One region of the Streptomyces sp. NBC_01267 genome, then DNA from elsewhere that is predicted to be linked to it. Evidence: riboswitches for the same ligand, from Rfam matches in the RefSeq annotation. Region 1 holds a riboswitch; the other holds the start of a gene.

Evidence for each region. A riboswitch is a leader RNA that binds a small molecule or an ion and turns the genes downstream of it on or off. The one in region 1 is predicted to bind S-adenosylmethionine.
Region 2: another riboswitch for S-adenosylmethionine. It lies ahead of OG709_RS08730 (aminotransferase class V-fold PLP-dependent enzyme); the one in region 1 lies ahead of thrC (threonine synthase).

What each region holds. Positions count from the first base shown of each region.
Region 1 is NZ_CP108455.1:3,473,180-3,477,587, forward strand. Features, by position in the region: gene OG709_RS15915 (cold-shock protein) at 143-346, opposite strand; gene OG709_RS15920 (MoaD/ThiS family protein) at 727-1,002, opposite strand; gene thrC (threonine synthase) at 1,101-2,414, opposite strand; SAM riboswitch class I at 2,430-2,557, opposite strand; gene OG709_RS15930 (glucosyl-3-phosphoglycerate synthase) at 2,713-3,651, shown strand; gene OG709_RS15935 (alpha,alpha-trehalose-phosphate synthase (UDP-forming)) at 3,749-4,408, shown strand, end outside.
Region 2 is NZ_CP108455.1:1,891,434-1,895,841, reverse strand. Features, by position in the region: gene qcrB (cytochrome bc1 complex cytochrome b subunit) at 1-490, shown strand, start outside; gene trpD (anthranilate phosphoribosyltransferase) at 620-1,684, shown strand; SAM riboswitch class IV at 1,843-1,960, shown strand; gene OG709_RS08730 (aminotransferase class V-fold PLP-dependent enzyme) at 2,108-3,484, shown strand; gene OG709_RS08725 (Lrp/AsnC family transcriptional regulator) at 3,596-3,877, opposite strand; gene OG709_RS08720 (rhomboid family intramembrane serine protease) at 3,874-4,408, opposite strand, start outside.

The sequences.
Region 1 (4,408 bases):
CGCAATGATTAGCACTCGACCCCCTTGAGTGCAAGCGCCTTCAAGGATCCGTGGACGCGCGCGGACGCACGAGAGGCCCGTACCCCGCTGTGGGGTACGGGCCTCTCGGCGTGAGTGCGTCGGTGGCCGATCGCGCCTTGGATCAGACGGCGAGTTTGACCATGTCCGCCTGCGGACCCTTCTGGCCCTGCGAGATCTCGAACTCAACTCGCTGACCCTCTTCAAGGGTGCGGTAGCCGTCCATCTGAATCGCGCTGTAGTGGACGAAAACATCCGCACCACCGTCGACCGCGATGAAGCCGTACCCCTTCTCCGCGTTGAACCACTTGACGGTGCCCTGAGCCATGCCTAACTCCCCTATAACTGGCCCTTGCAGAGGCCCGCACTCCGCGGGACCCGGGTCAGACCTTGCGCCGGAGCGCGTCGACCGCGGCTGAATGTATCTGCCCAACTGCCCTCTGCAACAGGTCAATCGGACGAGAATTCTGTGCATGGCCGAACGCCCCATTGGGCGGATTTCCGGGGATCCTCGGGCAAGTCAGGCCAGGCAAAGGGCACTTACGACGCAAAGGGATCCAACACTTTGCCCACAGCTTGTCGCGTTCTCATATGCGCGCGGCACGGACGATCAAGGGGGCTGCCCCAACTCTACCCCGTTCAACCCTACGGAATTGCCCCCTCCGCTTCGTTCGCGGAGGGGGCAACAGGAAGACGGTGGGGGCTTGCTCAGCCGCCGGCGACGGCCGGGATGATCGAGATGCCCGCGCCGTCCGGCGTGGCCGTCTCCAGGCCCTGCTCGAAGCGGACGTCGTCGTCGTTCACGTACACGTTCACGAAGCGGCGCAGCTTGCCCTGGTCGTCCAGGACGCGGGCCGCGATGCCCGTGTGGTTCTTCTCCAGGTCGGCGATGACCTCGGAGAGGGTGCCGCCGTCGGCGGCGACCTCGGCCTGGCCGCCGGTGTACGTACGGAGGATGGTGGGGATGCGGACCTTGACGCTCATGCGGGTTGCCTTCCAGGAGTCGGGTGGCGGGGTGCGGGACGGACGGGACCGGCGGGACCGGCGGGAGGGGCGGGAGGGGCGGCCGGGGGCCGCAGACCTCAGCTCTTCGCCAGTCCGGCCTCGCGGAACGCGTCCAGGGTCGGACGGATCGTCGCGGTGGGGCCGGACGTCGGCGCGACCGCGTCCAGCGTCTTGAGGCCGTCGCCGGTGTTGAGCACGACGGTGCTGAGCGCCGGGTCGAGCAGCCCGGCTTCGAGCAGCTTCTTCGTCACCCCGACCGTCACCCCGCCCGCGGTCTCCGCGAAGATGCCCTCGGTCCGGGCCAGCAGCTTGATCGCGTCGACGATCTGCTCGTCGTCGACGTCCTCGACCGCGCCGCCGGTACGCCGGGCGATGTCCAGGACGTACGGCCCGTCCGCCGGGTTCCCGATGGCCAGGGACTTGGCGATGGTGTTCGGCTTCTGCGGCCGTACGACGTCCTGTCCGGCCTTGAACGCGGTGGAGACCGGCGAGCAGCCCTCCGCCTGCGCCCCGAAGATCCGGTACGGCTTGTCCTCGACCAGACCGAGCTTGATCAGCTCCTGGAGCCCCTTGTCGATCTTCGTGAGCTGCGATCCCGAGGCGATCGGGATGACGATCTGGTCCGGCAGCTGCCAGCCGAGCTGCTCGCAGATCTCGTACGCCAGGGTCTTGGAGCCCTCGCCGTAGTACGGGCGGAGGTTGACGTTGACGAAGCCCCAGCCCTCGCCGATCGGGTCACCGATCAGCTCGGAGCAGAAGCGGTTGACGTCGTCGTAGTTGCCCTCGATGCCGACCAGCTCACCGCCGTACACCGCGGCCATGACGACCTTGCCCTGCTCCAGGTCGTGCGGGATGAACACGCAGGAGCGGAAGCCGGCGCGGGCGGCGGCGGCGCCCACCGCACCGGCCAGGTTGCCGGTCGACGAGCAGGAGAGCGTGGTGAAGCCGAAGGCGCGGGCGGCCTCGACGGCGATGGCGACGACGCGGTCCTTGAAGGAGTGCGTCGGATTGCCCGAGTCGTCCTTGATGTGCAGGCCACCGGTGATGCCCAGCTCGCGGGCCAGGTTGTCGGCCTTGACGAGCTTGGTGAAGCCGGGGTTGAGGCTGGGGTGCGAGGCCACGTCGGCGGGGACGGGCAGCAGCGGGGCGTAGCGCCAGATGTTGTTCGGCCCGGCCTCGATGCGCTTCTTCAGCTCGTCGGGGGAGCCGCTCGGCAGGTCGTACGCCACTTCGAGCGGCCCGAAACAGGACGCGCAGGCGAACAGGGGGCCCAGCGGGAAACGCTCTCCGCACTCGCGGCAGGAAAGAGCGGCGGCGGGTCCGAGATCCACGGTGTCCGAAGCGGTCCCGGCGTTCTCGGAGGTGGTGCTTGCGACAGTCGGCACAGTCATGCTGGCGAGGTCCTCTCCTCATCTTCCTCGCGACGTACTTCGCCGCAAGACGGAATTGGCACCTTCCCCACCATGACCTCGCGGTCGGCAGGAGGGTTGCCGGGACTTCAACGGGCCGTTCCCTCAGTCCCTCTGGATGAGCGCTTATGACTCCGGGCCACGAGGCCCGGGTGTTTGTCAGCGAGCTGACCCCCGGCATGCGACGGTCATTCGCGTTGTTCAAGACTGTAACCGAAGGCAAGGACGGTTGAGATAGTCGTCCGAACCGCGAGATGGCTCACAGTCAAGGAGACGCGCCGTGCTGGATGAGGTGGACCGCTGGCTGACCAGGCGTTCCTGGTCGGCGGCCGATCGCCCGCTGGACCGGCTGACCGCCGCCAAACGGGGCGTCGGAGTGAGTGTCGTGCTCCCCGCGCTCAACGAGGAGGCGACGGTCGGCGCGATCGTCAGGACCATCCGGCGCGAGCTGATGGAGGCCGTGCCGCTGGTCGACGAGCTGGTCGTCATCGACTCCGGTTCCACCGACCGCACGGCCGAGGAGGCCGCCGCGGCGGGCGCACGGGTGGTGCACCGGGACGAGATCCTGCCGCGCATTCCGGCCGTCCCCGGCAAGGGCGAGGTGCTGTGGCGCTCACTGCTGGTGACCGGCGGCGACATCGTCTGCTTCGTCGACGCCGACCTCAGGGACTTCTCGGCGGACTTCGTCTCGGGGATCGTCGGGCCGCTGCTGACCGACCCCGATGTGCAGTTCGTGAAGGCCATGTACGACCGGCCGCTCGGCGAGGAGCCGGGCCAGGGCGGGCGGGTGACCGAGCTGGTGGCCCGGCCGCTGCTCAACCTGCACTGGCCCCTGCTGGCCGGTTTCGTCCAGCCGCTCGGCGGTGAGTACGCGGTACGCCGCTCGCTCCTCGAACAGCTCCCCTTCCCCGTCGGTTACGGGGTCGAGCTGGGCCTGCTCGTCGACGCGCTGCACACGGTGGGGCTGGACGCCCTGGCCCAGGTCGACGTCGGCTCGCGCGTCCACCGCCACCAGGACGGGCTGGCGCTGGGGCGGATGGCCGCGGCGATCTACCGGACCGCGCAACTGCGGCTGTCGCGCGGGCACCTGGTGCGGCCCCGGCTCACCCAGTTCGAGCGGGGTCCGGGCGGCTTCACGCCCCGTACCTACACGGTGGACACGGAGGAACGGCCGCCGATGCGCGACATCGAGGAGTACGCGGCCCGGCGGGCGGCGTAGGGCCTCTCGTCTGGATCACGCCGGGCTCACGGGGTGTGGCACGCACGCTTCGCCCGCCCGAGGTTTGCCCGCTTCCGGCGCGGGCTAGGTTCGCGTCATGGCCTCTCCGCATGCCGCCCGTGTACATGCCGCCCGCGTCCTCGTCGCCTCCAACCGGGGGCCCGTCTCGTACACCCTCCGTGACGACGGCGAGCTGGAGGCCGCACGCGGTGGCGGCGGGCTCGTCTCCGGGCTCTCCGCGATCGAGGGCGACACCGACTCCCTCTGGGTGTGTGCCGCGCTCGGTGACGGTGACCGTGCGGCAGTCCGGCGCGGGTTCGGCGAGGACGGTGTGCGGATGCTCGACATCGACGCCGAGGTGCACGCCGCCGCGTACAACGGCATCGCCAACTCCGTGCTGTGGTTCGTCCACCACATGCTCTACCAGACGCCGCTGGAGCCCGTGTTCGACGTGGCGTTCCGGCGCCAGTGGGACGCGTACCGCACGTACAACCGCGCCTTCGCCGACGCGCTGGCCGCCGAGGCCGCCGACGGGGCCGCCGTGCTGGTGCAGGACTACCACCTGGCCCTGGTGCCCGGCATGCTGCGCGAGCTCCGGCCCGACCTGCGGATCTCGCACTTCTCGCACACCCCGTGGGCGCCGGTCGAGTACTTCCGGCTGCTGCCCGACGACATCGGTGCGGAGCTGCTGCACGGCATCCTGGGCGCCGACCGGGCGGGATTCCTGACCCGGCGCTGGGCCGACGCCTTCGTCGCC
Region 2 (4,408 bases), 1.6 Mb from region 1:
CGGCCTCGGCGTCGCCTGGATCACGCTGTACCTGATCCTGCTCGTCGGTGGCGGCAACGACCTCTGGGCGACGCACTTCGAACTGTCGATCAACGCGATCACCTGGTTCGTCCGGATCGGAATGTTCGTCGGACCGGTCATCGCGTTCATCGTCACCAAGCGGTTCTGCCTCGGCCTCCAGCGTCGCGACAAGGAGAAGGTGCTGCACGGACGCGAGTCCGGCATCATCAAGCGCCTGCCGCACGGTGAGTTCGTCGAGGTGCACGAGCCGCTCGCCCCGGAGGCGCTGCACACGCTCACCGCGCACGAGCAGTACCAGCCGCTCGAAATCGGCCCCGAGGTCGACGAGAACGGTGTCGCGCGCAAGATCTCGCGTCTGACCAAGCTGCGCGCCAAGCTGAACAAGGGCTACTACGGCGAGCACAGCCAGATCGAGAAGCCCACCGCCGACGAGTACAAGGAGATCACCAGCGGCCACGGCCATCACTGATCACCTGACCGACTGAACACAGTCGCCACAGCAGGAGCCCCGTCCAGCGCATGGACGGGGCTCTTCGCGGTCTCCGGGGCTGGATAAGGTAGCGGTATCCCTATTCGGCTGTGGACCCAGGAGCGGACCATGAACGTTGTGACCCCGGCAGGCGGCGACAGCGTGGCGGCATTCTCCTGGCCGGGCGTACTGGACTCATTGCTGGGCGGCACCGACCAGAGCGCGGACGCCACCGCCTGGGCGATGGACCGCATCATGAGCGGCGAGGCGACCGACGCGCAGATCGCCGGTTTCGCCGTGGCGCTGCGGGCCAAGGGCGAGACGGTCGCGGAGATCAGCGGTCTCGTCCGGGCGATGTACGAGCACGCCAGGCTGATCGAGGTACCCGGCCCGAGCGTGGACATCGTCGGGACCGGCGGCGACAGCGCGAGGACGGTGAACATCTCGACCATGTCGTCCATCGTGGTGGCGGGCACCGGCGCGAAGGTCGTCAAGCACGGCAACCGCGCGGCGTCGTCGGCGAGCGGGTCCTCCGACGTGCTGGAGAAGCTCGGGGTCAACCTCCAGCTGACGCCGGAGCGGGTCGTCGAGGTCGCGGAGGAGGCGGGCATCACCTTCTGCTTCGCGGTGAAGTTCCACCCGGCGCTGCGGTACGTGGCAGCCGCGCGGAAGGAGCTGGGCATCCGGACCACCTTCAACTTCCTCGGCCCGCTCACCAATCCGGCGAAGGTACGGGCGCAGGCGACCGGCGTCGCCGATGCCCGGATGGCGCCGATCATCGCGGGCGTGCTGGCCGAGCGGGGCTCCTCCGCGCTGGTGTTCCGGGGCGACGACGGGCTCGACGAACTGACCACCACCGCCACGTCGAAGGTGTGGACGGTGGCGGACGGCACCGTCCACGAGGAGCCCTTCGACCCGCGCGACGTGGGCATCGGCCTGGTCCCGGTGGAGGCGTTGCGCGGCGGGGACCCCTCGTACAACGCCGATGTCGCCCGGCGGCTGCTCGCGGGTGAGGGCGGTCCGGTACGGGACGCTGTTCTGCTCAACTCGGCGGCGGCGCTGGTCGCGCTGCATCCGGGCGGGGGATCGCTCGACGAGCGGATCGCCGCGGGGATCGCCCGCGCCGCCGAGTCGATCGACTCGGGAGCGGCCGGCCGGGCCCTGGAACGCTGGGTCACGGCCAGCAACGCCTGACTCCCGCTGTCCGCCACAACTCCCCGCGGGACAGCGGGTAGTTGTGGCGGTACGGCGCCCGTTCCGTTCGGGCGACGCGGGGTGCGGTTCACGCCGTTCGGTCTCAAGCCGTGGACTGCGCCTTGCGCGTCACCGTGCGTATGGCAAGATTCTCTTCAGGTCATGAGTGACAGCGACTACGGCCCCAGCCCGCTGTCCGGCAACCCTCCGTCCGTGGCGGGGTGCCCTGGGTGAAGACCAGGCCGCAGGCAGCGAAGTCTGCGGCAAGCGCGGATCCCTCGACAGGGATCCTGGTCGTCGAGGGAGTTCTTCCGTGGTTCAGCGAATGCGATAGGGCAGTAGCCCTCTTTCCGCACACCCTTTTCTGCACTGTTGCGTGTGGCACGCGCAGTGAATTCGCCTGCCCTTTTCCGGGAGTTCGTCATGTCTGTCCCCACCGCTGCCGCCGACTCTGCCATTTGTGCCCCTCTGCCCGTTCTGGGCGGAGATGTTCTTGTGCCGCTCGTGACCGGTGGCGAGGTGGCCTACGCCGCGCTCGACTACGCGGCGAGCGCCCCGGCCCTGCAGCGCGTCTGGGACGACGTCGCCGCGTACGCCCCGTACTACGGCAGCGTGCACCGCGGTGCCGGCTACCTCTCGCAGCTCTCCACCGACCTCTTCGAGAACAGCCGGGCCACCGTCGCCGAGTTCCTCGGCTGCCGCGAGGGCGACCAGGTCGTCTTCACCCGGTCGACCACCGACTCGCTCAATCTGCTGGCCGCGGTGGTCCCCGCCGACTGCGAGGTCTTCGTCTTCGAGACCGAGCACCACGCCTCACTGCTGCCGTGGCGCGACGCCGCGGTGACCTACCTCGACGCCCCCCGCACCCCGCAGCAGGCCGTCGCCACACTGGAGCGCGCGCTGGCCGCCCGTACCGCGGTGTCGCCCGGGGGTCAGGGCCCCGCGCTGGTCTGCGTGACCGGCGCGTCGAACGTCACGGGCGAGCTGTGGCCGGTCAGGGAACTGGCCGCCGCCGCCCATGCGCACGGTGCGCGGATCGTGCTGGACGCCGCGCAGCTCGCGCCGCACCACCCCGTGGACATCGCCGAGCTGGACGTCGACTGGGTCGCCTTCTCCGGGCACAAGCTGTACGCGCCGTTCGGCTCCGGGGTCCTCGCCGGCCGCTCCGACTGGCTTCAGGACGCCGAGCCGTACCTCGCCGGTGGCGGTGCCTCGCGCAGGGTCGCCCGGCGCGGTGACGGCGGGGTGGACGTCGAGTGGCACACCACCGCGGCCCGCCACGAGGCAGGCTCGCCGAACGTCATCGGTGTCTACTCCATCGCCTCCGCCTGCAAGGCGCTCACCGAGGCGGGCTTCGACTCGCTGGTGGCACGTGAGCAGTCGCTGGTCTCCAGGGTCCGCGCGGGGCTCGCCGAGGTGCCGGCGGTGAAGGTGCTCTCGCTCTTCGGCGACGAGGCGCCGCGCGTCGGGGTCATCTCGTTCGTGGTGGAGGGCTGGAACAGCTCGCACTTCGCGGCGGCGCTGTCGGCCGAGTACGGCATCGGGGTGCGCGACGGTCTCTTCTGCGCCCACCCGCTCGTACGGACCCTGCTCGGCAGCGACCCGCAGGACCAGGGCGAGTGCGGTGCGCCGGAGAGCGAGCCGGGCGAAACCTCCCTCAACGCCGTCCGGGTGAGCTTCGGCGCGGGCACGCCCGACGAGCACGTGGAGCGGTTCGTGACGGCGGTCAAGGAACTGGTCCGGGACGGCGCCCGCTGGAACTACCGCACCGAGGACGGCCGCTGCGTGCCGGCCGTCTGACACACCGTCCGGCACATCGCGAAGCCCTGGAGCCCGTCCGGCCGGACGGGCTCCAGGGCTTCGTTTCCGGGCCGGGCCGGACCCCCGCGGGCCCGGTCCGGGCGGGAGGTCCTACGCGTCCAGGCCGATGGCGAAGGCCGCTTCCAGGTCGTGCTGCGAGTACGTACGAAATGCCACATGCGTGTCCGTGGCCTCGACACCGGGGATCTTGCTGATCCGGCCGGGGATGATGTCCGCGAGATCGTCGTGCCGGGCCACCCGCACCAGCGCGATCAGATCGTACGTACCGGTGACGGAGTAGACCTCGCTGACGCTCTCCAGGGCGGCGAGCGATTCGGCGATCTCGGGGATCCGGTCCACGCTGGTCTTGATGAGCACGATCGCGGTGATCACGGCTTGCTTTCTCCCTCGGTGGCCGTCGCTGGGAGTTTCACTCTAGTCGTACGCCAGTACCGCGCCGCGGCGTAGGCGAAGCCCAGCGAGAACCCGGCGAGGTGTGCCGTGTAGGCGACACCGGGGCCGGTGCCGGTCTGCTGCCGGGCCGCCAGCCACTGGAGCACGAACCAGAAGACCAGCACGATCCAGGCGGGGAAGCGCAGCGGCAGGAACAGCAGGAACGGGAAGATGCTGGTGACCCGGGCCTTCGGGAAGAGACTCAGGAACGCCCCGAGCACCGCCGAGATCGCACCCGATGCGCCCACCAGGGTCTGGTCGGACCCGGAGTGGGTGAGCGCGTAGGCCGACAGGGCGAGGTAGCCGCTCACGAGGTAGAAGACGGCGAAGTGCAGCCGCCCCATGCGTTCCTCGGCCATCGCCCCGAAGACGTAGAGGAACAGCATGTTCCCGAGCAGGTGCAGCCAGTTCGCGTGGACGAACAGCGCGGTGAACGGTGTGAGCAGCGCTCCCGGTGTGCCGCTCATCAGT